DNA from 4 places in the Neobacillus phoenicis genome. Region 3 is predicted to be linked to each of the others. Evidence: predicted binding sites of a transcription regulator. Region 3 holds the regulator's gene; each other region holds the start of a gene.
The links. The regulator Rex, encoded in region 3, represses fermentation and respiration genes when NADH is low (regulators of the CRP and FNR family bind a similar motif). The targets are predictions, from matches to a motif close to TTGTGAAATATTTCACAA.
Positions count from the first base shown of each region.

Region 1: a site for Rex is predicted at 3,773-3,790, ahead of AA0X95_RS13270 (NarK family nitrate/nitrite MFS transporter). Genes of this name have one in related genera too.
Region 2: a site for Rex is predicted at 2,892-2,909, ahead of AA0X95_RS14285 (formate/nitrite transporter family protein). Genes of this name have one in related genera too.
Region 4: a site for Rex is predicted at 3,685-3,702, ahead of AA0X95_RS23190 (TIGR04053 family radical SAM/SPASM domain-containing protein). Genes of this name have one in related genera too.

Region 1 covers NZ_CP154847.1:2,554,061-2,562,155, reverse strand. Annotated here, with positions in the region: gene AA0X95_RS13290 (acyl-CoA dehydrogenase family protein) at 1-429, opposite strand, end outside; gene sigX (RNA polymerase sigma factor SigX) at 573-1,124, opposite strand; gene AA0X95_RS13280 (potassium channel family protein) at 1,222-1,875, opposite strand; gene AA0X95_RS13275 (MFS transporter) at 2,163-3,656, shown strand; gene AA0X95_RS13270 (NarK family nitrate/nitrite MFS transporter) at 3,883-5,184, shown strand; gene AA0X95_RS13265 (LysM peptidoglycan-binding domain-containing protein) at 5,238-6,065, opposite strand; gene fdhF (formate dehydrogenase subunit alpha) at 6,310-8,095, opposite strand, start outside.
Region 2 covers NZ_CP154847.1:2,744,956-2,753,050, forward strand. Annotated here, with positions in the region: partial or broken gene AA0X95_RS14255 (carboxymuconolactone decarboxylase family protein) at 1-3, shown strand, start outside; gene AA0X95_RS14260 (hypothetical protein) at 241-405, shown strand; gene AA0X95_RS14265 (hypothetical protein) at 464-706, shown strand; gene AA0X95_RS14270 (hypothetical protein) at 907-1,146, shown strand; gene AA0X95_RS14275 (CPBP family intramembrane glutamic endopeptidase) at 1,272-2,165, shown strand; gene AA0X95_RS14280 (S1 domain-containing RNA-binding protein) at 2,279-2,728, opposite strand; gene AA0X95_RS14285 (formate/nitrite transporter family protein) at 2,946-3,785, shown strand; partial or broken gene AA0X95_RS14290 (sugar phosphate nucleotidyltransferase) at 4,092-4,205, shown strand; gene AA0X95_RS14295 (hypothetical protein) at 4,274-4,555, shown strand; gene AA0X95_RS14300 (S1 domain-containing RNA-binding protein) at 4,637-5,080, opposite strand; gene dapA (4-hydroxy-tetrahydrodipicolinate synthase) at 5,225-6,112, opposite strand; lysine riboswitch at 6,236-6,415, opposite strand; gene AA0X95_RS14310 (phosphotransferase) at 6,608-7,480, shown strand; gene AA0X95_RS14315 (GNAT family N-acetyltransferase) at 7,509-7,979, shown strand.
Region 3 covers NZ_CP154847.1:225,098-233,192, reverse strand. Annotated here, with positions in the region: gene tsaB (tRNA (adenosine(37)-N6)-threonylcarbamoyltransferase complex dimerization subunit type 1 TsaB) at 1-392, shown strand, start outside; gene rimI (ribosomal protein S18-alanine N-acetyltransferase) at 405-854, shown strand; gene tsaD (tRNA (adenosine(37)-N6)-threonylcarbamoyltransferase complex transferase subunit TsaD) at 851-1,873, shown strand; gene AA0X95_RS01065 (ABC-F family ATP-binding cassette domain-containing protein) at 2,258-4,177, opposite strand; gene moaC (cyclic pyranopterin monophosphate synthase MoaC) at 4,346-4,843, shown strand; gene AA0X95_RS01055 (redox-sensing transcriptional repressor Rex) at 4,878-5,531, shown strand; gene AA0X95_RS01050 (YhbD family protein) at 5,659-6,282, shown strand; gene AA0X95_RS01045 (polymer-forming cytoskeletal protein) at 6,295-7,014, shown strand; gene AA0X95_RS01040 (cytoplasmic protein) at 7,030-7,752, shown strand; gene AA0X95_RS01035 (MDR family MFS transporter) at 7,765-8,095, shown strand, end outside.
Region 4 covers NZ_CP154847.1:4,526,185-4,534,279, reverse strand. Annotated here, with positions in the region: gene AA0X95_RS23220 (YitT family protein) at 84-926, shown strand; gene AA0X95_RS23215 (BsuPI-related putative proteinase inhibitor) at 945-1,733, shown strand; gene AA0X95_RS23210 (DUF3813 domain-containing protein) at 1,758-1,943, opposite strand; gene AA0X95_RS23205 (hypothetical protein) at 1,945-2,097, opposite strand; gene AA0X95_RS23200 (Cof-type HAD-IIB family hydrolase) at 2,207-3,022, opposite strand; gene AA0X95_RS23195 (metal-sulfur cluster assembly factor) at 3,268-3,576, shown strand; gene AA0X95_RS23190 (TIGR04053 family radical SAM/SPASM domain-containing protein) at 3,782-4,909, shown strand; gene AA0X95_RS23185 (Crp/Fnr family transcriptional regulator) at 4,965-5,663, opposite strand; gene moaA (GTP 3',8-cyclase MoaA) at 5,975-6,991, shown strand; gene ric (iron-sulfur cluster repair di-iron protein) at 7,102-7,797, opposite strand; gene glp (gephyrin-like molybdotransferase Glp) at 8,037-8,095, shown strand, end outside.

The sequences.
Region 1 (8,095 bases), 2.3 Mb from region 3:
AATGACCCAGTTTTGATCTCTTTTTTCTGCCCTAGTTTCTGGTTTACCTCCTCGGGTCGGACTCCCTGTCTTTGGTTCAGTTGCAGCGCTGTTTATTAAAGCACCACTTTTTACACGTTCGCATAGATATTTAAACATGCTCTCGTTCCATGAGTTCTTTTCATGTAGATTCAATATTATCCCCATGTGCCATCCGATGGAAAGCGCAGTGGCACCGTCACCCTCTGCTATTATTTCCTGTAAGCGAATAAATTCATAAAGAGATATTTCCTTTCCCTCATATTTAGTTGGAATTGTTAGAGTTGTGTAGCCCGCATCTTTTAATTCTTGGATGTTTTCATATGGAAAACTTCCTTCTACATCCACCTGATGTGCCCTTGTTAGAAACTTTTTTGAAAGATTTCTCATGAGCTCCAATCGCTTTTCCATTGTCTCAACCGCTCGAAAGTCCACGCCATTCCCTCCCAATTCTATTTTAAAAAATATATATTTATCTTTACATTACCATAAAATTCTCCTTGGGCTCTTTGGTAGATACAAAAAAATAAAAAAGCAATCACGTGAGTGCTTTTTTAGGAAATATATTTATGTTTGTCACTAAATTCTTTTTCCTCTATCGTTACTTCCTCCATTAGTTTTTTTATCTTTTTCAATGCACGATGTTGGGTGGTCTTTACTTTGCTCTCTGACCATTCGAGTGCTGAAGCCGTTTCACTAATGGACATTGAATGGATATATCTCAAAATTAATACCAATCGATAATCAATAGAACATTTATCTAAACAAGAATAAAGGGTATGGAATTGTTCATTTTGAAGGGAAATTTCCTCAGGTAATGGTGATAAATCTTTAAATTCATTTTTATTCCAATCGAACGAACTAATTATTCTTTTTTTCCAGCCTGAATTCTTACGAAAGGAATCAATGGCAACATGCCGGGCAATAGAGAATAGCCAAGTTTTTTCACTGCTCTTGCCTTGAAAAGTCCCATATGATTTGAATATTCGTATATATACTTCCTGTAAGAGGTCTTCAGCTTGTTCTCTGTTATTAACCAAATAAAATAGAAAAGAAAATAGGTCCTGATGATATTTTTCATAAAGCTTCTCAAATTGACCTGGCAAAAATTTCGCCCCCTTTCAATGCATAAGGCGAAATTTGGCCATTAAAAGTTACACTCCAGGGATAAATTTATTCTATATCAATGTTTTTATAAAAAAATTATTCTATATTTGCAAATTTCTCCAAATAACGGTTTTCTCCTATCACTACTAATACATCGCCATGATTTATGATCTTATCTGGTGATGGTGATATATTAATCTCATCTTCATGCCTGATAGCAATTACACTTAAATTAAACCTAGCCCTTAAGTCTAGCTCTCTTAGAGTTTTTTCAATCATGGATTCAGGTATTTTCACTTCTTCAACACTATAGTTTTTTGAAATTTCAATGAAATTTAGTACTTTGGGTGAAAGTAACTGGTGGGCAACTCGCATACCCATATCTCTCTCAGGAAATACAACCCAATCGGCCCCTACCTTATCTAAAACCTGTCCATGAAGCTTATTTAAGGCTTTAGCAATTACCCTTTTTACTCCCAGTTCCTTTAAAAGTAAAACGGTTAGAATACTTGCTTGAATATCGTTTCCTATAGCCACAACGACGGTATCAAAATTTCGTATCCCGATAGATTTTAATGCTTCTGCATCTGTTGAGTCCGCAATAACAGCATGAGTAACAAAAGAATGCGAATCTTCCACTCGTTCCTCATTTACATCGACACCTAACACTTCTTGTCCAGATTCAAATAACTTTTGGGCAATACTTATTCCAAATCTACCTAGACCAATAACCGCGTATTGATTAGCCATTTTCAAGTCCCTCCTTGTACCCAACCTTAGAACAAAAAGAAGGTGGGTTATTTATACTACTTTTACCCTCGGAAGAATAAATTATTTAGCTCTTTGTTCACAGGATACACAAAAAATGACAATATAAATTTTATTTATCAAATGCACATCATGTGTCATACCTCACTGTATTATTTAAAAAAGTGTTCTATAATACTGAAGAAAATTTTTCCATACCTGAAGACTTTGTAAGTAAGACAATATGTTTTAGCAATAATAAAATGTTACGGGAGTTAAGGGGGATAAAAATGAATCAAGGAACAAAACAACTTTTTATTCAAACGGGAAGTCTTGTCGCAGGATTTATGGTTTGGGTGCTCATATCTTCGCTTATGCCTCATATAAAGGCAGATATACCACTCTCATCCACGGAAATCGCTTGGGCAACAGCGATACCGGTTATACTTGGGTCACTCCTTAGGGTTCCAATTGGTTATTGGACCAATCGGTATGGAGCACGAATACTATTTACAAATAGCTTTATCATTTTACTGATTCCTATTGCAATTATTAGTTACGCAAATTCATTATTCATGTTAATACTCGGTGGTTTTATGCTTGGGATCGGTGGAGCAGTGTTTTCCATTGGTGTTACTTCTCTTCCTAAATATTATGAAAAAGCTAAACATGGTTTCATAAATGGAATTTATGGAGCAGGAAACATTGGCACAGCTATTACCTCCTTTTCAGCACCTGTACTAGCCAACATGTATGGATGGAGAACTACCGTAAAGATTTTTTTAGTTATCATGTTAATATTTACAGTTATCAATTTTTTATTTGGAGATAGGAAAGAAAAGAGAGTAAACAATTCCTTAACTAACCAAGTGAAAGAGGTTTATAAAAACCCTAAACTTTGGTTTTTAAGTTTATTTTATTTTATAACGTTTGGTTCTTTCGTGGCGTTCACGATCTACTTACCGTCCTTCTTAGTTAATCATTTTGAACTAGATAAAGTTGACGCGGGTTTACGTACAGCTGGATTTATAGCACTTGCAACCATTTTTAGACCAGTAGGAGGATGGCTAGGAGATAAAATTAATCCTTTTCTAATCCTAATGGCGGTTTTTTTCAGTTTAACCTTTGCAGGATTTCTACTGTCTTTTACCCCATCCTTACCTATTTATTCATTTGGGTGTTTATTAGTTGCCTTCTTTGCCGGCATAGGTAGTGGTGCGATTTTTAAACTTGTACCATTATATTTTTCAAAGCAGGCAGGCATAGTAAATGGGATTGTTGCAGCTATGGGAGGATTAGGGGGTTTCTTCCCTCCAATCATTTTGACTATTCTATTTGATTGGACCGGTCATTACGCAATTGGATTTATGTCCCTTTCCGAATTTTCACTTGCAAGTTTAGTCATTGTTGTTTGGCTATACTATCAGGATAAACTTGATATTTCAGCAAAAATCGTAAACCATGCTGTTGACGGTATTTGCGTTACAGATTTAAATGGGATTATTCAGAGCGTAAATCCAGCTTTCACAAGAATTACTGGTTTTAGTGAGGACGAAGTAGTTGGGAAAACACCTAGTGTCCTTCAATCTGGCGAACATGACAATGAATTTTATAAGCAAATGTGGGATCGTTTAAAAACAGAAGGATTTTGGGAAGGGTATATTTGGAATAAACGCAAAAATACTGAGATTTATAAAGAATGGTTAACTATTACAGCCATTAAAGATGATGTCGGGGAAACAAAAAATTACGTAGGTATGTTCAATGAAGAGAAAGATTCGTAACTAAACTATATGTGATAAGCAAAGAGATCTTCAAAAATGAAGGTCTCTTTTGTTTTGGGTGATAAATTTTACAACTTTTTGTCAAACGAGCTGAGTTCACAGTTCCTTCACTATTTTTGTGACGAACGTCACAAAAATCATGATACCATGTGTCTTATAGTAATAACACAAGGAACAACATGTGATTAGTTATTAAATTAGATTCCATATATAGGAGGAAAAAAACATGGCTCGAATTAATTATTGGAATCCAGAAGATGAAAAATTCTGGAATGCAGAAGGAAAAAAACATGCAAAAAGAAATTTATGGATTTCAGTCCCATCTTTGATGCTAGCATTTATCGTATGGCAAATATGGTCAGTTGTAGCCGTCAGACTTAACGATATTGGTTTCCATTTTACAGAAGAACAATTATTTACACTCGCTGCTATACCAGGTCTTGTTGGTGCGACACTTCGCTTTGTATATACATTTGCAGTTGGGTCTTTTGGTGGTAAAAACTGGACTGCGATTTCAACAGCAATATTAGCCATACCAGCAATTGGTATAGGTTTTGCAGTCCAAAATCCTGATACACCATTTTCAATCATGCTTCTCCTAGCAGCCCTTTGTGGTCTAGGCGGAGGAAGTTTTTCATCATCATCAGCAAACATAAGCTTCTTCTTTCCGAAAAAGGAAAAAGGAACTGCACTTGGAATTAATGGCGGCCTAGGAAATATGGGTGTTTCTGTCGTACAGTTTGTAACACCATTAATTATTACATCAGGAACTTTTGCACTGGTTGGCGATAAACAAGTTTTAGCAAATGGTCAAGAAGTATGGTTACAAAACGCTGCGTTTATCTGGGTCATTCCCATTGTCATTATGACACTTTTAGCAATCTTTAAAATGGATAATGTTCCAGGAGCAAAGCAATCCGTTGCTGATCAATTTGCGGTTGTAAAACGGAAACACACTTGGATTATGACAGCACTTTATGTAGCTACCTTTGGTTCATTCATTGGTTACTCAGCTGCATTCCCACTTTTATTAAAGTCTCAATTTCCTGAACACATTTCACTTGCCTTCCTTGGTGCATTAGTGGCTGCTGCAGCAAGACCTGTGGGAGGCTGGATGGCCGACAAAATTGGCGGCGCAAAAGTAACGGCTTATGTTTTAGTACTAATGGGAATTGGTGCAGCAGGTGTAATTTACTTCTTAAATGGCAAGCAATTTGCTGGATTCTTAATTGCTTTCTTAGTTCTTTTCCTTGCATCTGGAATCGGTTCAGGCTCAACGTTCCAAATGATTCCAAACATCTTTATTCCAAAAGAGGCAGCACCTGTAATCGGATTTTCTGCAGCATTTGCAGCATATGGTTCATTCTTTATTCCTAAATTATTTGGATGGTCTGTTAAGGCGACTGGAACACCTGTAACTGCGTTCTACTTCTTTATTGGATTCTATGTTATCTCATTTGGTTTGAACTGGTTCTTTTATCAAAGAAAAACAGTCGCAGCCAAAACACTTGCAAAACAAGCCGGTTAATCCGGCTTGTTTTTTACAATAAAAAAACTGCCAAATTTCGGCAGTTTATTGTGTTAATCTAATATTTTAACTTTTATTTCCTTCTTACCCCATTCAAGTGCTTTTTCTTCTGAAGGGATAAACACGTCAATTCGGTTTCCTTTGATTGCTCCACCTGTATCTGAAGCGATTGCTTCACCATATCCCTCAACCAGCACTTTACTTCCTAGTGGAATGACAGAGGGGTCAACTGCAATTACCTTAGCACCAGGGTTAGCATTTAAATCGAGTCCTGTTGCAGTAGTTCCGCTGCACCCTTCACAAGATGCAGTATATGCAGTAGCCTTAACGGTGATTTCCTTTGAAGTTTCCTCGACTTTTGTTGTTACTGGAACTTCAGGTTTACTAGCAACACTTGTTGGAGCTGCCTCTACTTTTGTCTCCTCGCTCTTTGAAGTATTTGATTCTTTAGTAGAAACCTCCGGAGCTTTAGAGACTACTGGAGTTTTTGCTGTTTCAACCATCTTCCCAGAAGAAAAGTTATTTATTTCATCATAGATCACTAATTGTAACCCTGGATGAATCAGATCAGTATTTAATTTATTCCATTCTTTAATCATTGCAACCGATACTTGATATTCCTTTGCAATATCCCAGAGTGTATCATCCTTTACCACTGTGTATTGCTTTTCAGTTGCTATCGTTAATACATCTCCAGGATGAATAAGGTCAGTGGAAAGGTGATTCCACTTTTGAATGTTTTCAACAGATGTATTATGTACACGAGAAAGATCCCATAAAGTATCTCCATCCTGTACAGTTAACTCTGCCGCTTTTACATTAGCACCTACAGTTCCTGAGAGTGCAACAACTGCTATAAAAGTTTTGATTTTTTTTATCATTTTTTTACCTCCCATGTTCTTTCGCAGCTAACTTTATTCATCTTAACATGAAAATTTCTGAAACAAAGAACAGGGGCATGTTAATTCGTTTACAAGCATGGCAGTTATATTACAATAACATTTCTGAACAGCTGTATTATAGAAGTTTAATGAAATCATTTCCTACAGTGGTAATTATTGTACATAATAGATAAAAAAAAATAGTGTAGGTTTGACCCTTCACTATTTTACAAAAATATTCTTTTTAAGTTCTCGATATTGCAACAGCGCATGCTTTGTATTCCGCTGTCCCGGATATTGGATCATACTCATTTAATGTTAAGACATTCGTAGGTGTTTCACTCCAGTGAAAACTCATAAAAACAAGACCTGGAACAACTTGATCTGTTACTTTCGCTTTAACTTTGAGCTCACCTCTCCGAGATCGGACCTGAACGATCTCTCCATCAGAAATTCCTAGTTTACTAGCGTCTTCAGGATGAATATCAACTGTCTCTTCTGTTTGTTTCACCTTAACTCCTGCTGCATAATGGCGTGTTTGTGTATGTGTATTATAGGACTCATAGCGCCGTCCAGTCGTCAACATGAAAGGATATTCACGATCCGGCAGCTCTAGAGGCTCTGTATAGTCCACAGGTACAAAAGGCGCTTTTTTCACTACAGTGTCCTGTTGATGGAACCTCTCATGCATAACAAATGTGCCTGGATGGACTTCATCAGGACAAGGATAATGAAGACTATACTCTTTCTCGAGTCTCTCATAAGAAATTCCACCGTACATTTCCCATGCTAGCCTTCTTATTTCATTCCAAATTTCCTCACTATTTTCATAGTGCATAGAATAGCCCATTAGGGTAGACAGTTCACAAAGGATTTCCCAGTCTTCTTTCGTATTAGGGTGTGCCTCAACAGCTTTTCGAACGCGTTGAATTCTTCTATCTGTATTTGTATAGGTCCCTTCTACTTCTCCCCAGGATCGGGCAGGTAATACAACATCAGCTAATTTAGCTGTTTCTGTTAAGAAAATATCTTGCACAATTAATAAATCAAGCTTTTTAAATATTTCTTTTGTATGGTTCATATGGACATCGGCTAGGATTGGATTTTCTCCAATGACATAGAGTGCCTTTAGCTCACCCATCTCTAAACGATCAAAGGTACGTGTTTGCGTGTCACCAGCCTGTGGATTAAGGACCACATTCCATTCCTTCTCAAAACGTGCTCTGAATTCATCATTTGCCAGGCTCAATGCTCCAGTCAACTGGTTCGGTAAACATCCCATGTCACCTGCACCCTGGACATTATTTTGCCCTCTTAGTGGCATGATTCCTGCACCTTGTTTACCTATATTACCAGTTAATAATGCTAAATTGGCAATATCAAATACATTATTTACCCCACAATGATGTTCAGTAATGCCCAAGGTATATGCAATCATAGAACCACTCGATGCAGCATATTCTCTAGCGGTTGCTATAATTTCCTCAGCTTTTACGCCGGTTATTGCAGCAGCATATTCAGGAGTGTACGGATCTACCTGTTTTTTTAATTTTTCAAAGTCAACAGTAAATTGTTCAATAAACGTTGGATCAAATAGACTTTCTTCCAAAATAACTCGTATGAAGGAATTAATAAGCGCAATGTCAGAACCTACATTTATTTGTAAATGGCGATGTGCCACTTTTACCATATCTATTTTCCTTGGATCTATAACAATTATTTTTAATCCCGACTTTGCTGCTTTCTTGATTCGATTGGCGATAATAGGATGTGCTTCTGTTGTATTTGAACCCATTAAGAGTAGTACTTCTGCTTTATCAAAGTCTTCAAGTGTATTCGTAGGGAAACCGCTTCCAAAAACAGTTGCCAGACCGGCAACGCTAGGAGCATGTCACGTTCGGTTACAACCATCTATATTGTTACTATTAATAACTGTCCTCATAAATTTTTGAGTTATGAAATTGGATTCATTTGTACTTCTTGCACAGGCAAACATGCTAATAGCATTAGAGCCCCAAGTACTCTTGATC
Region 2 (8,095 bases), 2.5 Mb from region 3:
TAACTAATATCAACAAACAACTATATCACTAATTGTAACGGTAGGCGGCGGTGATTGCCCCCGATCTCTTACAACACCGCACTACCTTTAGATATAGGGCGGTTTAAATATGTTTGAAGGGGAAATCAAATTTTCCTTGATTCTTCCTGATAAAAGTTGTATAGGCTTGGTCACATATTGAAAATTCAATTAGGAAAGTAGAAGCAGCTCCTGAGAAGTTTGATAATTAGGAGGAATAAAATGATTAAACCAAAATTATGGACAAAAAATTTCATTAGTAGTGCAATCGCAAATTTTCTTACCTTTACAACTTTTTACTTTCTATTAGTTTCTGTAGCGAGATACGGTTTGCAAGAATTAAATAGTAACGCGTCTGAAGTTGGATTCATCGTTACATTTTTTTAATTACAGCTATTATTACACGTCCATTCGCGGGCAAATGGATCGAAATGGTATGACCGTTATGGAGCAAATAACATTATCTATCTATCAATTCTACTATTTGCTGTTGGAACATATTTACTTAGCATATCACCATCATTCCCTATTTCTTCTTTCAGGTGCCCTTATTGGTTTAGGATGGGGCACAATCTTTCCAAGTCTTCAAACCGTTGCCATTGAAATTGCTCCAGTGGATAAAAGGACCTTGGCTACTGCTACCTATCTATCAACTGCAAAAAAGGTTTATTGCTGGGGGGATGAATGAAAACAAGCAATCGACTATATCATCAAAAAAGAAGATATGAACCCTGGTTAAGCGAAAGATTATTTGACTGCTTTTTTCAGAATGTTGCAGGGAGAGAAATATATAAGAACTATTTGTTTAAAAGCTTACCAATATTATTTAGAAAGAATTCGTAAGGACTTGATTATTAATAATAAGTAACTTTTTTATCAGTAACTGGCATGGCTAGCATAAGAATGGCTCCTGTTTACAAATATTTACTAAAAAGTATAACGAAAAAAGAAGTACGTGAAGAGCGAATGTTAGAAGATATCCCTCATATGAGAGCAAATATGGAAGTTGAAAAAGCCGCTTGGGCTGGTGATATAAAAACAGCTGACACGAACGAAGAACACCTTATCCATATGGGCGAAATACTAACTGATGGGATCGTAAAACAGTTTCCAAATAAGTTTAAGTAAACATGAAAGTAAAATACACACGAGATTTGTTAAAACACTTCTCGTGTGTATTTTTTTGGAAAAAGATATAATATAGTAACAAATTTAAGAATAAAATCTTGTAGATAAGTTTAGGGGGAGAGTTTTTGCAACAAAATTTTATTAAAATGAACCAAGGAAAAAATAATTGGAAAAGGTATTTATTATCATTTGTTATTATAATATTTTTCATTTTCTTAGGGTCTATTATGTACATGTTTGCTTTAAGTGTATTTGCTGAGGCAGATGGTGATCCAAATTCTTATTTCGATAGAATTGAGTTTGTAGGTGTTCATGTTAATCCGCTATATGATTTTGTTTTGACACATATTAATTATGTTTTTTGGGTGCTAGGTTTTGTTATTACCATAAGGCTGATTCATAAACGATCATTCAAAACTCTTATAACTCCTAACCAAAAAATAAACTGGAGGAGAATTTTTTGGGGATTCAGCATATTTTTTTGCTTAGTTTCCGGAACGACATTAATTGATTTTATTTTAAATCCAGGAGATTATTCATTCAATAATATTAAATTCGAGGACTTTCTTCAGCTGTTTTTCTTTGTTTTAATCTTAACACCATTGCAAACTACGGCGGAAGAGGTGTTTTTTAGGAGCTACCTAATGCAGTGGTTTGGGCGAAAGATTAATCATTCTCTATTATTATCAATAATTGTTGGCTCTATTTTTGGTATGCTTCATTTCAGTAACCCGGAAATGAACTATTCAGCTTTTTTTGTCGGTAGTGATTATGTACTTTCTGGTATCGTATGGTGTTACATAACTGCGAAAACTAATAGTGCAGAAATAACGATTGGTGCTCATGCGGCAAATAATATGTTTCTTGGTTGGTTTTTAACCATGGATGATGCAGTCTTTGGAAAAATTCCATCCTTATTTGTTGTAAGTGATATTAATCCACAAATCTCCTTGTTATGGACTATAATTACTCTATTCGTTTTTACGACTTTTGCAATTAAAAAATATGGAACATTTTAGTGGATTAAATTTTATTTGGGAGAAGTATGAGAGAACAAATCATTGCCCAAGAAGAAAAGCTGACTCGAAACAGTCAGCTTTTCTTCTTGGTTAAATAGTTACTACGTGTCAGCTTACCCGCGTCTTCCGCCTCGGCCACCACGTTTTGTTTCTGTGTTACGTTTAAGTGAAGATAAATTTTCTTCACTAGACTTTAAAAACTTAGCCATTTTATCTTCGAATGATTCTTTAGGTTTGAAATTGCCTTTTGGACGAAAGTCTTTAGAGCGGTTGTCTGATCTTCCTTGCCTTGCTGGGCGCTGTGAATAAGAAGAGGTTTGACTTTCTGGTCTATCGATTGCTTTTTTGATGGATAAGGCAGTTTTTCCGTCTTTCTCACTAATTACTTTTACTTCAACCATGTCGCCTACTTTAAGATGGTCATTAATATCCTTTACATAGCTTTCAGCAACTTCACTGATATGCACAAGACCTGTTGTGCCGCCAGGCAATTCTACGAATGCTCCAAAATTAGTGATTCCTGTTACTTTCCCTTGTACTTTGCTGCCTATTTCAACTGACATAGAAATATATTTCCCCCTCAATAATGTTAAAACCACTTCATTATAACAAATATTTCACAGGAATAAAATATTTTTGCTGAATTAGGAAAAATATTGAAAACGTTTAATAAATGTTAAAGAACCGTTCACAAGAATAAGGAGTAAAGTGCGATAAAATAAAAGTATGTTAAAAACATCACAAAATAAAAGAATTATATTAAAAAAGGAGTAACACCCTATGGCCTACAGTAAACCAGACAAAATTATGGAAATAACCATAGAGAATGGTACAAAGAAAACTACATACTCTCCATTGCAGACGGTAATTTTAGGTTTTGAAGCAGGTGCATTTATTGCGCTAGGTTATTTACTTTGCATACGTGTAACAGCAAGCTTATCAATCAATTTGGAAGGATTAAGCAGCTTGATTGGCGCAACTGTCTTTCCTATTGGGTTAATTCTTACATTACTTGCAGGAGGAGAGTTATTAACAGGTAATATGATGGCCGTACCGCTTGCAAGGATGGCAAAAAAGGTGACTACAAGTATGGTTATCTATAATTGGATTCTTGTTACAATTAGTAACTTTCTAGGAGCTGTATTTGTGGCCTATTTCTTTGGGCATATTGTTGGTCTTACTGAAACGGGTCCTTACTTAGAAAAAACGGTTAGTATTGCAGAGCATAAACTTGAGGCTTCATTTCACCAAGCCTTTATTTCAGGTATTGGTTGTAACTGGTTGGTTGCTTCCGCAGTTTGGCTTTCGTATGGAGCCAACGACATGACTGGTAAAATAGCTGGAATTTGGTTTCCTACGATGGCTTTTGTTGCCATTGGTTTTCAACACGTAGTTGCTAATATGTTTGTTATACCTGCTGCGATTTTTGCAGGTCATTTTTCCTGGTTGCAGTATTTTAACAATTTTGTTCCAGTTTTCTTAGGAAATGCAGTAGGAGGAACAGTATTTATTGCGATGGCCTATTGGCATGCTTATAGAAAAAAAAATGTACCATATCAAGAGCCAAAGATCGTTCAATCAATTATAAAAACGTTATTCGATAGATTTTTGTATTCGTAATCAAGATTACTGTATTAAAAATAATATTTTAAAGGGTCCTATCTCTTGGATCCTTTTTTAATTTCAACATTCGGACAAAAACAGTCATAATACGAACCATTTTCTTAGGAGGGTGTCGATGAAAAAACGAGAACTTTTCACAGAGATGTCACATGTAAACCGCAGAAATGGAAAAATCAGGTGATAATAAAAGTATAAACAAATGAAAAACAAATAAAAGGAGGAGAACAATGAGTAAACCAAATTGGATAGCCATGCTGTGAGCGGGAGGTAGGGGGGACAAGACTTAATCTACTTACAAAAACAATCGTAAAGCCAGCGGTGCCGTTTGGTGGTAAGTATCGTATCATTGATTTTGCCTTAAGTAATTGCAAAAACTCAGGGATAGAAACTGTAGGTATTTTAACTCAATATATGCCCCCTGGTATTACATTCTCATATTGGTCAATGTAATCAATGTAATCAATGGAAGCTTGCGGACAGATTGGGTGATAAGTGGTTCAGTTGAAAGGGCAGTAATATTTAGTGGTGTGAAAATTGGAAAGGGGGCTCATATAAAAAATTCGGTAATCTTACCTCATACCATAATAGAAGATAATGTTTGGCTGGAAAATTCTGTAGTAGGAAGTCAATCTCTTATAAAGAAAGGTGTGATTATTGGGTCAAAAACACCAGAAAAGTATTTAATGGTAGTAGGAAATCAGGTTACCGTTGACCCGGCTATTGAAGAGGTTCAATTTAAAAATAGTGTTAAATCAGTTTTATCTTAGGTAATAGACAAAGAAGAGGTTGACCCATTCTATAGAGTCAACCTCTTTTTCTATATATGAATAGTTTTTATAACGTTAATGTTATCCGCGTCTTCCGCCTCGGCCACCACGTTTTGTTTCTGTGTTGCGCTTAAGTGAAGATAAATTTTCTTCACTAGACTTTAAGAACTTAGCCATTTTATCTTCAAATGTTTCTTTAGGTTTAAAATTACCTTTTGGACGGAAGTCTTTTGAACGGTTATCAGATCTTCCCTGCCGTGGCGGGCGTTGTGAATAAGATGATGTTTCAGGTTTTTCTATCGCTTTTTTAATGGATAGGGCAGTTTTACCATCCTTTTCACTAATTACTTTAACTTCAACCATGTCGCCTACTTTTAGATGGTCATTAATATCTTTTACATAGCTTTCTGCAACTTCGCTAATATGCACTAGACCTGTTGTACCTCCAGGTAATTCGACGAATGCTCCAAAATTAGTGATTCCTGTTACTTTTCCTTGGACTTTGCTGCCTACTTCAACTGACATGAAATCTTTTTCCCCCTCAATAGTGTTAAAACTACTTAATTATAACAAATTTTCAAGGGAAATAGAATCAATCGAATAGATTTTTCTAACTTTTTTTTGAAATATCTTCTATTGAAATATTCATTAATAAAAATATTTTCTCTATTAACTGAATACCTTTAGTAAACTGATTGGAAGGCTATTCTGTAATGTTTGTTGTTCTACATCCGTTAATGGGACAAGTGGTAATCGTACACCACCTACAGGTACACCAATCATTTTTAATGCTGCTTTTACTGGTGTTGGGCTTGGTGCTGCAAACAATGCTCTCATTACTGGAAGGAGGTTACGATGTGCTGTTGCTGCCTCCTTAAGATTACCATTATTAAAATTATTGATCATTTCTTGCATTTCATTTCCAATGATATGCGAAGCAACAGAGACAACTCCTGTGCCACCAATTGCTAAAACAGGTAATGTTAATCCGTCATCCCCACTATAAAGTGTAAAGTCACTAGAAGTGTGGCTAATGATGTCGGACATGGCATCAAGGTTTCCGCTTGCTTCTTTGACAGCAACAATATTATTAATCTTGGATAAACGGACGATTGTTTCGACAGTCATATTAACCACACTTCGTCCTGGGATATTATATAGCATGACCGGGAGTGATGTAGATTCGGCGATTGCTTTAAAGTGTTGAAATAATCCTTCTTGAGATGGTTTATTGTAGTAGGGAGCAACCAGCATAATTCCATCAACACCAGCATCCTCAGCTTGCTTTGTTAAGCTAATAGAGGCTCTTGTGTTATTGGAACCAGTTCCTGCAATGACAGGAACTCTGCTATCAACAACATCTACAACAAATTTAAATAGGTCCACTTTTTCTTCAGTCGTTAATGTGGGAGATTCACCCGTTGTTCCAGCTATAACTAATCCATCAGAACCATTAGCGATTAAATAATTAATGAGTTCTTTTGTTGCAATATAATCAATGTCCCCCTGTTGATTAAATGGCGTAACCATCGCAGTTAAAACTTGGCCAAAATTCATCTTTCTCACCCTTTAAATATTTTTTTTAATTAGAGCGGGGAAGGCAGCTTAATAGTCAACGCAAAAAAGCAACAGCGAGGGTTCGCTGCTGCAATAGAAACATGATTTAATAATTGTTCCCATGCGTGAGATAGCCCTCCATATAGTTACCTATATGACAGTTCTGTATTTATTCAATAGCAGAACCAGCTTCAAGATATATGAGTTTCTTTCAGCTTCGGCAAATTCCCCTTTTCACAATTGTCAGTGGATCTCATTCTCCTCGAATTGAGTACTCATGGTTTTTGCGCCTCTATCCTCACTTCAAATGGTATTGAAGTAAGAAATATTTAATTGACTGTTACTATAACAGAATTTCTATTATTATACAAGTTATTTGGAAGGTTTATAAAAAAAAGAGGCCAATCAAGAGTTGATAAGAAGTAATATTAATCTATGAAAATGTTAAATAATAGTAAATGTCATATAGAACATAAACAGAGTGGATGTGTTATTTTGATCGAAGAATTAGTAAAAAATCATTTAAAAGAACACTACGGTGATTTTACACTTGTCCGATTAACAGGAGGATATACAAATGAAACCTTCTTATTAAAGGGGACTCAGCCTTCATTGGTTGTAAAAGTAGCGAAGACAAATAATAAAGATTTCGAAAATGAAATCAATAGTTTAAATTTTTTGCAAGAAACAGAGGTAGTACCGAAAATATATAACTTAGTAGAAACAAATCAATTTAAACTTGTGGTCATGGAGTATAGACAAGGATTACACGGTCAATCAATCATAGAGAATCATGATATTGAGACAACAAAAGTACTGTTTAAAAGCTTAGGAGAAACACTTGCAAATAGGATCCATATTAAGAAACATCCTATAACTTCAAAAGGAATTAGAAAATGTACTATAAATGAAATGAACTTAAATTTGGACTTTGTTCCTGAAATTCTTATTTCAAGATCAAGGGACATATTACAACACATTAATGAGTCAAAGAAAGATTGGGTTTTAACGCATGGTGATTATGGTGTACATAATGTCTTATTTTCAGCTGAATCCGGTCTTACAGTATTAGATTGGGAATGGTCTGAATGGGCTGATCCATTAACAGATATAATCTGGGTCTGCTGGTTTACAAAGCTTCATTATCCTGAACAGGCAGATTTATTAAATCGTTTGTTTTTAGAAGAATACAAGAAGTATAATCAAGTCAAACTTTCCCCTGAAAAAGTAAAGGCTTACAGTTTATATAAAGTTTGGAAGGTCTTACAAAAAGTTGAACAAGCGCCACAAGCAGTTCAGGAGGAATGGATTCGCAGATTAAAATGGACGATTGACACAGAATTAGTAAGCTCATCAATGTATTATTAGCAATTTCAAAAAAAGAGGGGGTTTAATTATGTATCTAATGTCTCACAAAATGAATGAACAATATGCTAAAGAAGTATTGGGGTGGAAATATAACCAGCCATATGATTTTTATGATAATGAATTAACAAATGAATCCCTTCAAGAATTATTGAATGGCAGTTATTATGCTGTAGTTAATGCTGAAAATAAATTAATAGGTTTTTTTTGCGTGGGAGAGTCTGCCCAGGTTCCAACAGGTCACCAGTTTGGAGCCTACCTTGATGGTTTTATTGATTTTGGACTTGGTATGCATCCCGGAGAAACTGGAAAAGGAAATGGCTATGAATACTGTACATTTATCCTTGACCTGATCAAAGAAAAATATAAAAACTTTCCTATCCGCTTAACTGTGGCCAATTTTAATAAAAGGGCCATTCATCTTTATGAAAAAATGGGATTTGTTAAGAGTAAAGAATTTAATTCAAATGATTATTCCTTTTCAATAATGGTTAAAGCATGAGTCTTTAAATATTAAGGCTGTGTTAAACATGAATGTTGATTTCCGCTCCAGGTGCTTCGCTTTCCGCGGGAGTGCCGGGGAGCCTCCTCGTCGCTTCGCTCCAATCAACATTTTCT
Region 3 (8,095 bases):
ACTTTGATGGCATGGTGTCCCCGTTGTTTGATGCTAGAAGAGGACAAGTCTATACAGGCTTATATCAATTTGTAGACGGAAAGCTTACAGTGGTGAAACAGGATCAGTTAGTGATGCTAGATGGCTGGGTGGAACAGTTATCAGTTGCAGATAAGCCTATCTTATTTGTAGGGAATGACCTGCCGATTCATAAAGCTAAAATTGAAGAAGTCTTGGGACATAAAGCCATTTTTGCAAGTATGACAGAACATAACCCACGTCCAGCTGAACTTGCTTTATTAGGAAAGGACCGAGCAGGAGACGATTTACATTCTTTTGTACCAAATTATATACGTTTAGCAGAAGCGGAAACGAAGTGGCTTGAAGCAAAAGGGAAAATAAAAAATGGATAGGGAAAGAGAAATATGGTAGATTCTTATGTTTTTCGATATATGAGGGAAGAGGATATTGACCAAGTACTTGAAGTAGAGCATGCGTCCTTTACCACGCCTTGGAGCAGGGAAGCATTTTATAATGAACTACACAATAATAAATTCGCTGTCTATATTGTCCTTGAGGAAGAAAATCAGATCATTGGTTATTGTGGAACCTGGGTTGTCATCGATGAAGCACACGTGACAAACGTGGCCATAATGCCTGGATATCGAGGAAAAAAGCTAGGAGAGGCATTAATGACTAAGCTAATGTCTATTGCTAGAGAGTTAGGAGCTAGAAGTATGACGCTTGAAGTAAGGGTAACGAATCATGTTGCACAATCCCTTTATCGGAAATTAGGGTTTCAAAATGGCGGAATTCGAAAAAATTATTATTCAGATAACCAAGAAGATGCATTAGTAATGTGGGTGAATTTATGAAAAAAGATCAGTACATTTTAGCAATAGAAACAAGCTGTGATGAGACAGCAGTAGCGATTATTAAAAACGGCCGTGAGATTACAGCCAATGTCGTGGCATCACAAATAGAAAGTCACAAGCGGTTTGGCGGGGTAGTACCTGAAATTGCCTCCCGTCACCATGTGGAGCAAATTACCATCGTGATGGAGGAAGCGTTGAATCAGGCAAACCTTACAATTGCTGATTTGGATGCCATTGCTGTCACAGAAGGTCCCGGATTGGTGGGTGCGCTATTAATTGGTGTAAATGCCGCAAAGGCTTTGGCGTTTGCCCATAATAAGCCGCTTGTACCGGTCCACCATATTGCCGGACATATCTATGCAAACCGGCTGGTAACAGAAATGAAATTTCCTTTGTTGTCTCTTGTGGTTTCTGGTGGCCATACAGAGCTTGTTTATATGAAAGAGCACGGTCAGTTTGAAGTAATTGGCGAAACAAGAGATGACGCAGCTGGAGAGGCCTATGATAAGGTGGCAAGAACGTTAAATATGCCGTACCCAGGCGGTCCGCATATTGATCGCTTAGCACAGGAAGGAAGCCCAACGATTGATTTGCCTAGGGCTTGGCTGGAAGAAGGCTCGTTTGACTTTAGTTTTAGCGGCCTGAAGTCGGCTGTCATTAATACGGTCCACAATGCGGAACAGCGCGGTGAAACGATTGCACCGGAAGACCTAGCGGCAAGCTTCCAAGCGAGTGTCATTGATGTACTTGTGAAAAAGACAGAAAAGGCTGTTGCCCAGTATGGCGTGAAGCAAGTATTAGTAGCAGGCGGGGTGGCAGCTAATAAAGGGCTAAGACATGCACTAGAAAAGGCGTTCGCTGAACAACCTGATATTGAATTAGTCATTCCTCCGCTATCCTTGTGCACCGATAATGCAGCCATGATTGCTGCAGCAGGAAGCATCATGTTTGAAAAAGGAATCAGAGCAGGTCTAGCGCTAAATGCGAATCCGGGATTGGATATTGAAATGCATAATTAATAATGAGTAACCCTTCCTTCATGGAAGGGTTTTCTTGTGGATAATTAATTTTTAAAATGATTGAAAACTCCTTGGGTTGTGGATAACTCAAGGGTAAACTGTTGATAATGTGGATAAAAACAGTAATTACTGTGGATAATGTGGAAAAGTGTGTGGAGTAACTGAAATGGTAGGCTTTAAAATGTAGATAAGGTTGTGGAAAAAGGGGCGTTTTTTTACAAAATTGTAGATAAATGAAGAAAGTGTGTAGAAATAATCGGAAAGTGTGTAGAAATACCGCAGATTTGTGTAGAAAAACAACAAAAGTATGTAGAAAAAATCCCCCCAGCACAAAGACAGAAAAAAATATAATAAAAAACCGGGCACATCAGCCCGGTTTTCCTATTAATCAGCCAGCTCAGCCCACTCTTCCATTAATTGCTCAAGCTCCGCCTTCGCTTTTTCACTTTTTATGTTAATCTCCAGCACTTTTTCGTGATTTTGGAACACTTCTGGGTCACATAACTGCTGTTCGTAATCCTGAATTTGTTCCTCAAGCTCTTCAATCCGTAACTCGATTTCTTCTAATTTCCGTTTGCGCTGGCGCTCTAGCTTTTTGCTTTCCTTCTCCTGTTGATAAGAGTTTTTTTCAAAAGCTTCAACCTGCGCAGCCTTTTTAGCCGATTCCGCTAGGGCTAATGCAGCCAATTCTTCCTGCTCGAGCTTCTTTTCTAAATAATAATCATAATCCCCAAGATACTCCATGCTGCCATGTCTGCTTAATTCCAATACCTTAGTGGCAATCCGGTTAATAAAATATCGGTCATGGGATACAAACAAAATGGTACCAGGATAGTCAATCAGTGCATTCTCAAGGACTTCCTTACTATCAAGGTCCAGGTGGTTTGTTGGCTCGTCAAGAATGAGTACATTGGCCTTTTCTAGCATCAGCTTGGCAAGTGCTAACCGAGCCTTCTCCCCGCCGCTAAGAGTGGAGACTATTTTTAACACATCGTCACCAGAGAATAAGAAGTTTCCAAGAACGGTTCGGATTTCTTTTTCACTTTTCAACGGATAGTCATCCCAAAGCTCATTTAATACACGCTTATTAGAGGTTAATTCCGCCTGTTCCTGATCGTAATAGCCAATGGAAAGGTTTGTTCCATAATAGATGGTGCCGGCAAGGGCAGGGAGCTTCTTAATAATCGTTTTTAGAAGCGTAGACTTACCAATTCCATTTGGGCCCACAAGAGCAATACTTTCCCCTTTAAAAGCCCGGAACGAAATCGCCTCAGATACCTTCTCTCCATCATAACCCACCGCAAGAGAATCGACCGTTAGTACATCATTCCCGGTTTGTCTTTCAATTTCAAAAGAGAAAGTGGCAGACTTTTCATCACCAAGAGGCCGGTCCATTAAGTCCATTTTCTCCAGCTTTTTTCGACGGCTTTGCGCTCGTTTGGTGGTGGAGGCTCTCGCTAGATTCCGTTGGATAAAATCCTGTAAATTAGCAACCTCTTGCTGTTGTTTTTCATAAAGCTTCAAATCTCGCTCATAATTGGCCGCTTTTTGTTCAAGGTAAGAACTATAGTTACCCGGAAACTTTTGGATTTGCTTGCGGGATACTTCATAGACCTGATTCACGACTTTATCTAAGAAGTAGCGGTCATGAGAGACGATTAAAATCGCGCCATCGTAGCCCTGTAAATATTGTTCCAGCCATGAAAGGGTATCAATATCTAAATGGTTGGTAGGCTCGTCCAATATTAATATATCAGGTTTGGTTAGCAGCAATTTCCCTAAGGCGAGCCGGGTTTTTTGACCACCGCTTAAACTAGCAATCATGAGAGAATGATCCTGGAAGTTTAAACCGTGCAGAACCGAACGAATGTCAGCTTCAAACTGGTATCCGCCCTGCTCCTTGAATTTTACCTGAAGGGTATCATATTCTTTCAGCACCCGTTCGTACTTGCTTGGGTCTTCAAACACAGAAGGATCGGCCATTTGTTCTTCCAGTTTGCGGAGCGATTTTTCCATGATTTGAAGTGGCTCAAATACGGTTAACATTTCGTCCCAAATGGTCAATTTGGATTCTAATCCAGTGTTCTGGGCTAAATACCCGATGGTTACTTCTTTTGGTTTGATGATCTCGCCGCCATCATGAGACAAATGTCCGGCAATAATCTTTAATAAAGTCGATTTTCCGGCACCGTTACGGCCAACAAGGGCCACTCGGTCTCTCGTTTGTAATTCTAGCTTTATATTCGATAAAATAAGGTCAGCACCATAATATTTTTGTAATTGATTCACTTGCAATAAAATCATTTTATTCACCTCTATTACTTAGGACTAGTGTACCGTATAAGCGGAATGACAGCAATAACTCGGACTCTTCTAGGTGCTGTTCTTATAAAAAATCTAGTGATTCGTTCAAAGTTTCACACACATAAAAGGAAAAATAGTGTATTATTTTTTGATAGGAGGATTTTTTATATGGCCGAATTTACGCATTTTAATGAAGAAGGCAGAGCAAAGATGGTCGATGTCAGTGACAAGCCCGAAACAGCACGTACTGCTCTTGCTCATTCTAGCATAACCGTAAGTAAAGAGATTTTTGATAAAATAACCAATCATGAGATGAAAAAGGGCGATGTATTAGCTGTTGCCCAGGTTGCTGCTGTGATGGCGGCAAAAAAAACATGGGATCTCATTCCAATGTGTCATCCCATTCCACTGACAGGTGTGAATATTTCTTTTGCATGGGAAGAGGATCAAACAGGAAACTTTCAATTACATATTGAGGCAGCGGTGAAAACTAAGGGGAATACAGGTGTGGAAATGGAAGCGCTCACAGCTGCATCTGCTTGTGCGTTAACCGTTTATGACATGTGTAAGGCAGTTGATAAAGGGATGGTTATTGGACCAACCTATTTAGTGGAAAAAACAGGCGGTAAAAACGGTGATTTTAGAAGAAATGAACAGGTTAAATAAGAGTTAAAAAACCATTCATGGGGTGTGGGAGAATATGAGTAACGAAACGATGAAAATACCACAGGCGACAGCGAAACGGCTGCCCCTCTATTATCGATTTTTAAAGAACCTGCATACTTCCGGCAAACAAAGAGTTTCATCTGCAGAGTTAAGTGAAGCGGTAAAGGTAGACTCGGCAACGATTCGCCGTGACTTTTCCTATTTTGGGGCATTAGGTAAAAAGGGGTATGGCTATAATGTTAACTATTTGTTAACCTTTTTCCGGAAAACGCTGGATCAGGATGAATTAACGAAGGTTGCATTAATTGGGGTTGGTAATTTAGGGACTGCCTTTTTAAATTATAACTTTTTAAAAAATAACAACACGAAGATCGAGGTCGCTTTTGATGTCGACCCGGAAAAAATGGGAACCATGATTCGTGAAGTTCCGGTTCATCATATGGATGATTTGGAGAAGGTATTAGAAAATAGTGATATTCAGGTGGCTATTTTGACGGTCCCTGCTCCTGTTGCCCAAATGATAACGGACCGACTTGTAAAAGCAGAGGTCAAAGGGATTTTGAACTTTACGCCCGCTCGGTTAAATGTACCAGCGTCGATTCGGGTTCACCATATTGACTTGGCAGTGGAACTGCAATCATTGGTTTACTTTTTAAAGCACTATCCGACAGTGGATATAGAAGAATAGAACAGGGGAAGGCCTTTTACGATGATTTAATCGTAGGAGGTCTTTTTTTTTACAAAAATAGGTAAGTCACAGCTTTACAAACGTAACAGTGTTATGTTACATTGATAAATAGAAAGGGGTTTTTATCATGAGCGAGGAGTTAATCTCAAAAAAAGACCTATTAGAATTAGCTGGAATTTCGTATGGGCAGCTATATAGATGGAAGCGAAAGGACCTTATTCCAGAAGACTGGTTCATCCGTAAATCAACCTTTACTGGACAGGAGACCTTTTTTCCAAAAGAGAAGATTCTAGAAAGAATCAATAAAATCCAAACAATGAAAGAAAATTTATCGCTAGATGAACTGGCAGACATGTTTTCACCGAATATTTCTGATTTGCAGCTAGGAAAAGATGAGTTAGTAAAACGTAACATTGTTTCATCAACTGTCATGGATTTTTACCTTGAGAATGAAAAAGGAAGCCTTACCTTTACGATTACTAGAATGCTCGAGGTATACGTGCTTGAGAAGCTGCTGCAATCTGGTGAGATTAATCAAGATGAAGGAAAGATGCTGCTTCAGGTGCTAAAAGAGCATGCGGCTTTAATCAAACAAAAAAGCTGTGAATTAGTGATAACAAGGAAGCTTGGGGTGTCATCATGTCTTTTGCTTATTAACGCAGAAGCCATGCATATGGATCTGGGGACGAAAATGGTTGTGCAGCTCTCACTGATGTCGTGTATGGAAGAGATCAAAGCAAAATTATTATAAAGGAGAATATACATGGATATGAAGGAAAGAGGAGACTTAGTCATCAATGGCTTCGGTGCTTCCAATGGCGGGACGTTTCGCCAGGTCATTGTCAATGGATTCGGTACGGTTAACAGTGATGTTGATTGCGTTGAGTTTGAAAGTAATGGTTTCGGGACTGTGGATGGGAATGTGACAAGTGAACAGGCCAAAATAAACGGTAAAGCAAAGGTCAAGGGAACGATTGAATCCCAACACTTATCGATAGATGGAACGGCAAAGATTGATGAAAATCTATATGTGAAAAAATTAAAGGTTTCTGGCAAGGCATCTGTTGGTGGAAAAGTGAAAAGTGAAGAAATCAAAATTAATGGAGTGTTAAGGGTAGAGGGAGATTGTGAGGCGGAGATTTTTAAAGCAGATTCTCAATTTGCTATTGGCGGATTATTAAATGCCGAACAAATTACGATCCAACTTCATGGCCCATGCAAGGCAAAGGAAATCGGCGGAGAAACAATATTGGTGAAACATAGAGGTTCTTTTTTTGAAAGTCTTATTAAACCGCTGTTTTCCACTCAGCTGGAAGTGGAATTTATTGAAGGGGACAAAATTGAACTAGAGAATACCATTGCCAAGGTTGTACGGGGAAATCAGGTAAAGATTGGGCGGAATTGCCAAATTGGTGTCGTAGAGTACCGGGAAGATTTTTCACAACATAAAAATGCTGTAGTCAAAGAAAGTATAAAAGTGTAATTGGGGGGTAGGACAATGGAGAAAAGCAGTAACCTTATCATAAATGGTTCAGGGAGTTACCCTGGCGGTCAATATAGAAAAATCAGCATAAGAGGAGAAGGAACCATCGTCAATAATGTCGACTGCTCCAGCTTTCATGTATATGGAACAAGTGAGGCGTGCGAAAATGTGAAAACACGATCAGCTAAGATTTTGGGTGAGGCAGAGGTTAAAGGATCGATGGAAGCAGAGGAAGCACTTGTCATGGGAACAATGACTGTTGGCGGGAAGGCGCAGCTGAAAAAAATGAAGATTTTTGGCTTGTTAGAGGCGGATGACCGATTGATGGGCGAGTCCGCCGTAATTAAAGGAAGTATCTCTGTAAAAGGTGATGTCGAGTATGAGAAATTTGAATCGAGCGGAGGCTTTGAAATTAAGGGGTTGCTATCTGCCGACAACGTTAAAATTATTCTGAGCTTTGGTGAGAGCACAGCAGAGGAAATTGGCGGCGGGAAGATTTCGGTGAAAAGAGGATCTTGGTTTATTCCATTCACCAATATTCCACTCTCAAAGAGGGCGGGCTTTCTCGATGCGAAAGTTATCGAAGGCGATGAAGTGTACTTAGAAAACACAAAGGCAGCAATTGTTCGGGGAAATAGTGTGAAAATCGGACCAGGATGCGACATTGGTTTGGTGGAGTATCGAGACGATTTGACCCATGACCCTAGTGCCACGATTAAGACGAAAACAAAGATTTAAGGGGGACATGGGATGACAGCGAAGGAAAGCAAATTAGGGTTTGTTGTTGCAGGATTATTATTGGGGATTTTAATGGCCTCTATGGATAATACAATCGTTGTGACCGCCATGGGGACGATTGTTGGTGACCTTGGGGGGCTAGAGAGCTTCGTTTGGGTTGTTTCTGCTTATATGGTTGCAGAGATGGCGGGGATGCCAATCTTCGGGAAATTGTCTGATATGTACGGACGGAAGCGGTTCTTTATTTTTGGGCTAATTTTGTTTATGGCAGGATCCGCCTTATGCGGTACAGCCGAGACGATTACACAGTTAAGTATTTACCGTGCGATTCAAGGAATTGGCG
Region 4 (8,095 bases), 1.1 Mb from region 3:
TCAGTTTATCGGTTTCGCCTAAAAAATACAATTATGTAATTTTAAAATGGTTGACAAACAAAAAGAATAAAGGGGGACTCTCATTGCTTTGGCAAGAATCGAAAAAAATAGTTATTGTAATCGCGGGTGCATTATTAAATGCACTGGCAATGAATTTATTTCTTATTCCGGCTAATGTTTATTCAAGCGGATTTACAGGAATCGCTCAATTACTTTCTAAGGTGCTAAGTGATTATACACCTATTCATATCTCCATGGGTATTTTATTGCTTTTATTAAATATCCCAGTAGCCATTCTAGGATGGAGAAAAGTAGGAAAATCATTTACTGTTTACAGCTTTTTAAGTGTGCTAATGTCCTCCTTTTTTTTAACCATCGTACCTATTAAACAAGTATCCCAGGATATTTTACTTAACGCCGTATTTGGTGGGGTTATTTTAGCAGTAGGTGTAGGGATTACTTTAAAGTGGGGAGCATCAACAGGTGGTGTGGATATCATCGCAATGGTTTTATCACGAATGAAGGATAAGCCGGTGGGTCCGTACATGTTTGTCTTAAATGGGATCATCATTGTAACGGCGGGCTTCCTCTTCGGGTGGGAAAAAGCCCTGTATACGCTAGTTACTTTATATACCTCAACAAGAGTCATTGATGCCATTCATACAAGACATGCGAAACTCACGGCGATGATTATAACAAAAAAAGCAGAAGAGTTGAAGAAGGCTATCCATGGGTCATTAGTTAGGGGAATCACAATGATCCCAGCAAAAGGAGCGTTTTCAAATGAAACAAGGGATCTGCTAATGATCGTTATTACTCGGTATGAGCTTTATGATTTAGAACGAATTATCAAAGAAGTAGATCCAAATGCCTTTACAAATATTATCCAGACCACAGGAGTATATGGTTTTTTTCGGAGAGAATAAAGGAAAAAGGAGACCAACATGCGAATACTACTTTGTGTTATTACATTACTTTTCCCAACTTTGCAAAAAACAGTTATAAACGGGGTGAACGAACTGGATTATCGTTTTTATGTCATTCCGACTGCGGGATCAGAAAGGGTAGATTTTGAAATAGTCGTAGAAAACACTGGGGAAATACCGCTTCACTTCGAATTTCCAACTTCTCAATTGGTTGAAATAACGATTGCAGACCAATCAGGTAAGGAGGTATATGTCTATTCAAAAGGGCGATATTTTTTGCAGGCATTTCAGACGGTTACTATAGAGCCGCATCAAACCTTTAGACGAGTGGAAAAATGGAATTATCAATTTAAGGGTGGCCGCGTTCCTCCTGGTGAGTATACGGTTCATACCACATTCCGTCCTATTAGGATAAATGACCAACCCATCACAAATCGAACCAAACTAAGCAATATTCAAAAATTCTATATTCCAGAAGAAAACAATGTCTTTCGTCAGGTAAAGGTGTCAGGCACCAAAGGAAATTATGTTGTCACTGGAGAGGCAAATGTAAGTAACCGTGAATTATATTATTCAGTTGAAGATGGCCATACGGAATTTATCCCTGAAACAAAGCTTTTAGTTTCTTCTGATAAGGGGGAGTGGAGACCTTTTAAGCTAGAGGTCCATCTTCCGAATGAAAAGCTTCCTGCCAGTGGTTCCTTGTTGTTAAACCTTTATGAAAAGAGCCAGGACGGAAAATCCACACATTTCTATCCTGCGATACTTGAACAATTTCATCATGAAAAAAACAGAGACACCGATTAAAGGTGTCTCTGTTTTTTTGTGCAGCTATCTGATCTGTTCAAGCTCTTGTTGCATTTGTTGGAGCTGTGCCTGTTCTGCAACTGTCGAGTTTGCATAAGCAGAACTTAGAGCATTCTTTGCTTTTGCTACAGCAGAATCATACTCAGCTGGGTTGGCGGATTTCGCCATTTCAACAAATCTCCGTGCTTCCTGGAACAATTGGTTTCCCATGTTATATTCCTCCAAGCGAGGATTCATGCACATTGGCCATTTTCTGAGCTTCTGCTTCAGCGTAGGTCATGTGATAAGGGATACGTTCATCATGTTTGCTGACAGTATCCACTCCTTGCTGGACAAAGCGTTTTGATTTGTTACGTTTACCCATTCGAATCCCTCCAATATGCTCAAGCTTTGATTGAAACAGCACCGCTGCCTCAAAAATAGTATGCTCAAATAGGAGACTGTTCATTTAGGAAAACAATGGCGTTTGTAAATTATAATTTTAAATTTAACAAATCTGCCAAATATTGACCGACTCCATCGTCTTCGTTACTTAGGGTGACATCATTGGCAATGTTTTTTACTTGATCGATGGCATTACCCATTGCAATACCACGGCCAGCATATTCAAGCATTTCAAGATCATTATCCTCGTCTCCGAAGGCAATGATTCTTTCTGCAGGAATACCAAAGTACTCTGAAGCCTTCTTCAGCCCTACTGCCTTATTTAATCCGATTTTAATTATTTCAATAACATGCCATGGCGCTGCCCAACTGCGGTGATCAATCACTTCTGCATGAACATCGGATAAGTGCTGTCTAATCGTTTTTAATTGATCTTCTTCTGTATGGATTAACATACTGGTAGGGGAATCTTGTAAGTACTCAGCAAGGTCACCCGTAGTTATCTTTGGATTACCGAAGCTAAAAATGTCTAAAAGCTTTTCATCATGATAGTGAAAATAAACGTCATCAATTACTTCTGCAATGATGTTATGGAAATGGAAGCTTCTGCAAGCTTCGACAATGTCTTTTGCGACCTTAACATCAAGCGGTTCATGATAAAATCCCCAATTAGGATTCCTAGGATGATGCATAAATGCTCCGTTAAAATTAACAATGGGCGTGTCCAAATTTAACTCACGATAATACATTTCACTTGAACGAAAAGGGCGGCCAGTTGCAATCATAACGATATGACCTTCGTCCCTTGCTTTACTTATAATTTCCTTCGTTTTTAAAGAGATAGTTTTATCATCTTTAAGTAATGTTCCATCTAAATCTAATGCGATTAAATGTCTCTCTGCCATATGGACTCCTTTATATTATGAATTGTTAAAAAAGTGCATACTTTTAGTAAAAAAATGAACTGCATGATACACTACATTTAATAAGTTTTAAAAACAATGGACTGGTTATTTCTATATTTACTATGTTAACAATTATATATCCAAACTGTAAAAAATTTCACACCAAGATTGGGTGAAAACCGATATACTTTTTATAAATAAGTAAATACTGTTATAAATCGTACCATTTAAAGGAGCGGAAGGAAATGAATGAGGATTTAAGAGAGAATATTATGGGTGCACTCGAGTTAGTTATTGACCCAGAACTGGGTTTAGACATCGTTAATTTAGGATTAGTATATAAAACAGAAATGGATGATGAGGGAAAGGTCACAATAGATATGACCTTAACTTCAATGGGCTGCCCTTTGGCTGGAACCATCGTTGATCAAGTAAAAAGAGCACTTGCAGATATTCCTGAAGTCAAGGATGTAGAAGTAAATATTGTTTGGAATCCGCCTTGGAATAAAGAAATGATGTCACGCTATGCGAAAATTGCTTTAGGCATCCGTTAAGAGTAATGCATAAAAGTAACTATATAATCACCTTCGAAAAACAGTGGAATTGAGATCTGCTGTTTTTTTCTTTTCTCATTCACAAAACGTCCATATATATCTTTAAGTCTGTGAGATAGTTCACTTTTTTCGACTATAAACACCTTTATAATACAGAGTATTAAGGCTGTTTGAGTTGAAATAGCCGTTTTAGGGGGCGTTTCATATGGCTTTTAGCCGAGATTTTAATAAAGATCCATTTATCGTTATTTGGGAACTTACACGTGCATGTCAGTTAAAATGTTTGCACTGTCGTGCCGAAGCACAATATAGAAGAGATCCTCGTGAGCTTTCCTTTGAGGAAGGCAAACAGTTAATTGATCAAATATATGAAATGAATAATCCAATGCTCGTCTTTACGGGGGGAGATCCCTTAATGAGGGAGGATGTTTTTGACATTGCTAAATATGCAGTGGAAAAAGGCGTACGTGTCTCAATGACGCCAAGTGCTACTCCTAACGTTACGAAAGAAGCCATTGAAAAAGCAAAAGATGTCGGGCTGTCTCGCTGGGCATTTAGTATTGATGGGCCAACAGCAGAGGTACATGACCATTTTCGCGGAACGGCTGGTTCCTTCGATCTTACGATGGAAAGAATTAAATATCTTCATGAGTTGGAGATCCCTATTCAAATCAACACCGTAATATCTCGCTATAATATAGATTATCTTGATGAAATGGCAAAAATGGTTGAAGAGCTAAACTGTGTTTTATGGAGTGTATTCTTCTTGGTGCCAACAGGAAGAGGCCAAGAATCAGATATGATCTCTCCAGTTGAACATGAGAGAGTGTTCAGATGGCTTTATGATTTAAGTAAACGCGTTTCTTTTGATATAAAAACTACAGCAGCACAGCATTATCGTCGGGTGGTTATTCAACAAAAGATGCGTGAGGCTAAGGAACAAGCAGCAGAAATAGATTATTTAAGTGCTTTAACAGAGCAGGGCTTAACAGGCTCCATTGATGGTTTAGGTCGAGCACCAAAAGGCGTAAATGATGGAAATGGTTTTGTCTTCATATCGCATATTGGCGATGTCTACCCAAGTGGACTTTTACCAGTTAAAGCAGGGAATGTAAGGGAGCAGCCATTAGCAGAAATTTACCGTGAGTCACCTATTTTCAAATCACTACGGAATCCTGATTTATATAAAGGAAAATGTGGGGTTTGTGAATTCCGCCATGTATGTGGTGGTTCAAGGTCAAGGGCCTATGCTATGACGGGGGATTATCTTGAAAGTGAGCCGTTCTGTGTATATATTCCAAAAGCATTAAGAGAAAAACAGGTTCAAAAATAATAGGGTGAATATAAAGAGGCTGACCATAAAAGTCAGCCTCTTGAATCAATAACAGCTATTCAATATTGCAATATACGGCAGAACAATTTTCGCAGCCGATTTCGTCTTTTAAATATTGAAGATCTAAAATAGATATTTTACCACGCTTTATAGAAATAATATTATCTTTCTTTAAGTCACTAAGGATCCGATTGGTACTTTCTCGAGAAGTCCCACAGAAATTGGCGAGCTCTTGATTAGTTAGAGGTAGGTCAATTAAGATTACATTATCTTTCTGAATACCGTAGCTATTAGACATACGAATTAATGTTGAAAAGAGCGCGCCGCGTTTTCCATTTAATACAAGATCACGAAATTTTGTTTGTGTTTTTCGGAAGTGATCGCTCATCCACTTCATAAATTCAAAAGCCAACTTACTATTTTGAAAAATTTCACTTTCAATCACTTCTTTTTTTATGGCTACAATTTCTCCTTCTTCAAGTACCTTCGCACTTAATAAGTACCTTGGATTATCTGTAAAGAGTGTCAATTCACCACAAATATCATTTGCACCGCAAATTCTTAAAGATAGTTCACGTCCATCTGTTGTTATTTTGCTGATTTGAACTTTTCCGGAGATGATAATGTAAAGTTCATCTGCTTTCATCCCTTCCTGAAATAAGAAGCTTCCTCTTTCACTTCTAAATTTCCGATCAGCAAATCGAAGTAATTCTTTTATCTCTATGGAATGAGTAGGTTTCATTGTAGTTGTCATCCGTTTCACCTCAAGAACATATTTTTATACCTGTCAATTTTTATTAAGGATTCATTAGTATCATTCTATCCCATGATTAAGCAATAAATTGGGGTAAACAATGACAATATAGTGAAAACTCATGCAGATTTTTTTTCTAAACGATGTCAGGCTCGGATATTTCCAAAAACAATCATTTCTTCATCATTAAACATCTGTTAAGATAAGAATTATATTAAAAGTATATTTATAGTGAATAAAGTAACAGCTTTCAATCCAAAAGACTGCTACACTTATAAGTAAATTGCTTCCTTAAATGGAGTTGATACCGAATGGAAAAAACCATTATAAAAGATAAATTTAACAGACCATTACGTGATTTAAGAATATCCGTCATTGACCGTTGTAATTTTCGCTGCCAATACTGTATGCCAGCAGATCAATTTGGGCCCGATTTTGAATTTCTTCCTAAGACAGCGTTGCTTACCTACGAGGAAATTGAACGTCTTGCTAAGATTTTTGTTAGCTTAGGTGTTGAAAAAATCCGTTTAACAGGCGGAGAACCACTTCTCCGAAGAGATATGCCTATACTTGTTGAAAAGTTATCAGCTATTGAAGGGTTAAGTGACATCGGGTTGACTACAAACGGCGTCCTGCTTCCAAAATTAGCGATGGACTTAAAAAAGGCTGGTTTAAAAAGGGTCAATGTTAGTCTTGATACCTTGAATGATGAGTTGTTCGGCGAAATAAATGGACGAGGTGTTGGGACTGGCCCGGTTTTAGAAGGGATTGAAGCAGCTAAACAAGCAGGTCTAGGTGTCAAAATCAACATGGTAGTTAAAAAGGGACTGAACGATTCAGAGATTATTCCAATGGCAGAATACTGCAAAAACAATGGATTGGAATTACGTTATATTGAGTTTATGGATGTAGGCTCTACAAATGGGTGGAAAATGGACGACGTTGTTACCAAGAAGGAAATGTACTATTTACTAAAAGAGCATTTTGAGCTAGAGGCAGTTGACCCCGCATATTTCGGGGAAGTAGCCAAGCTTTATCGTTATAAGGATACGAACGGTAACGTAGGATTCATTACATCCGTTTCTGAATCATTTTGTTCCAGCTGCACACGTTCACGACTTTCAGCCAATGGTCAAATATTTACATGCCTATTCAATGGGAATGGCCATGATATTCGAAATTTCATGCGTAATGGTGCTAGTGATGAAGAAATCCGTAATAGAGTAACGGCTATTTGGAATGGGCGGGAAGATCGATATTCGGATGAAAGAACGGCGGAGACAACGAAGAACCGCAAAAAGATTGAGATGTCTTATATTGGAGGATAGTCTTCCAACTATATTAAAGAAATGAAAAACTCTCTTAGTAAATAAGAGGGTTTTTCATTGTACAAAAAAGAGGCTGTCTCGACATCTGTCTGAGACAGCCTCTTAGATAATTATAGGTAGCGTGGGAATAAGATATTATTTTCTAAGTGTACATGCATGAAGGTTAGTCCCTCTAGTGCTTCCAAACGAGCATAGACTAAGCGGTACGTACCACAAGCATCTAATGGAAGCGTATAATCAGATGTCACTGCCCGGATTTCTCTCAGAATTTCACCTGCATGATCATGTTCTTTTTCAAGTTCAACAATCATTTGGATGGCTTCTTCACGGTTTTCCACTGTGCCATCCGCAAGTTGCTTAATTAATGGGAAGACTACAGCTTCTTCCTTTTTCATATGCTCAATCAATTCCTTTTTAAATTCATAAAAAAGCTCATACACCTTTAAAAGTTCTGGGTGATTATCACCATGTACGCGAGAGACCTTTGTTACATAAGGACTTAGCATAGTTAGTTCTTCATCAGAAACACGGTGATAATTAGTGATGACGTGGTCAATAATTGTATTAGAATCGGAATCAGTCCAAACCTCTACATTTTTCTCTTCGTTTTCATATTTTGTGAATACTTCCTTTAATTCTGTAAGTAAATGATCGGTATTGAGGCCATTTTGGGCGGCTGCTTCAGACAACGGAATATTTCCACCACAGCAGAAATCAATACGGTTTTTCTTAAACACATCACTTGTTTTTGGTAATTCGTTTACAATATCTTTAACTAATGAATTAGATGTAAATGGGAAAGTCATAAAAAATCCTCCTTAAAATTTGAATCTGTTTGTTTTCTTGATATAAGCATAATGGAATTAGAGTGGAAACTAGGTGACCTAAATCACACATTCAATATGATTTTTTGTTTTTTTAAGGTAAGATTTATCCAATTTGTGATATTTGATATATTAGCAAGGTTTCTATAGGCTTATAATGTATAGTAGTTCATATATTGTACATAAATTTAAACTACCCGTTTTAGGCAGGAGTGAGAAGGATGTTAGAAAGAAGAAACCCTATCCCAATAGGAGAAGCGGTTAAAAAGATCATGGAATT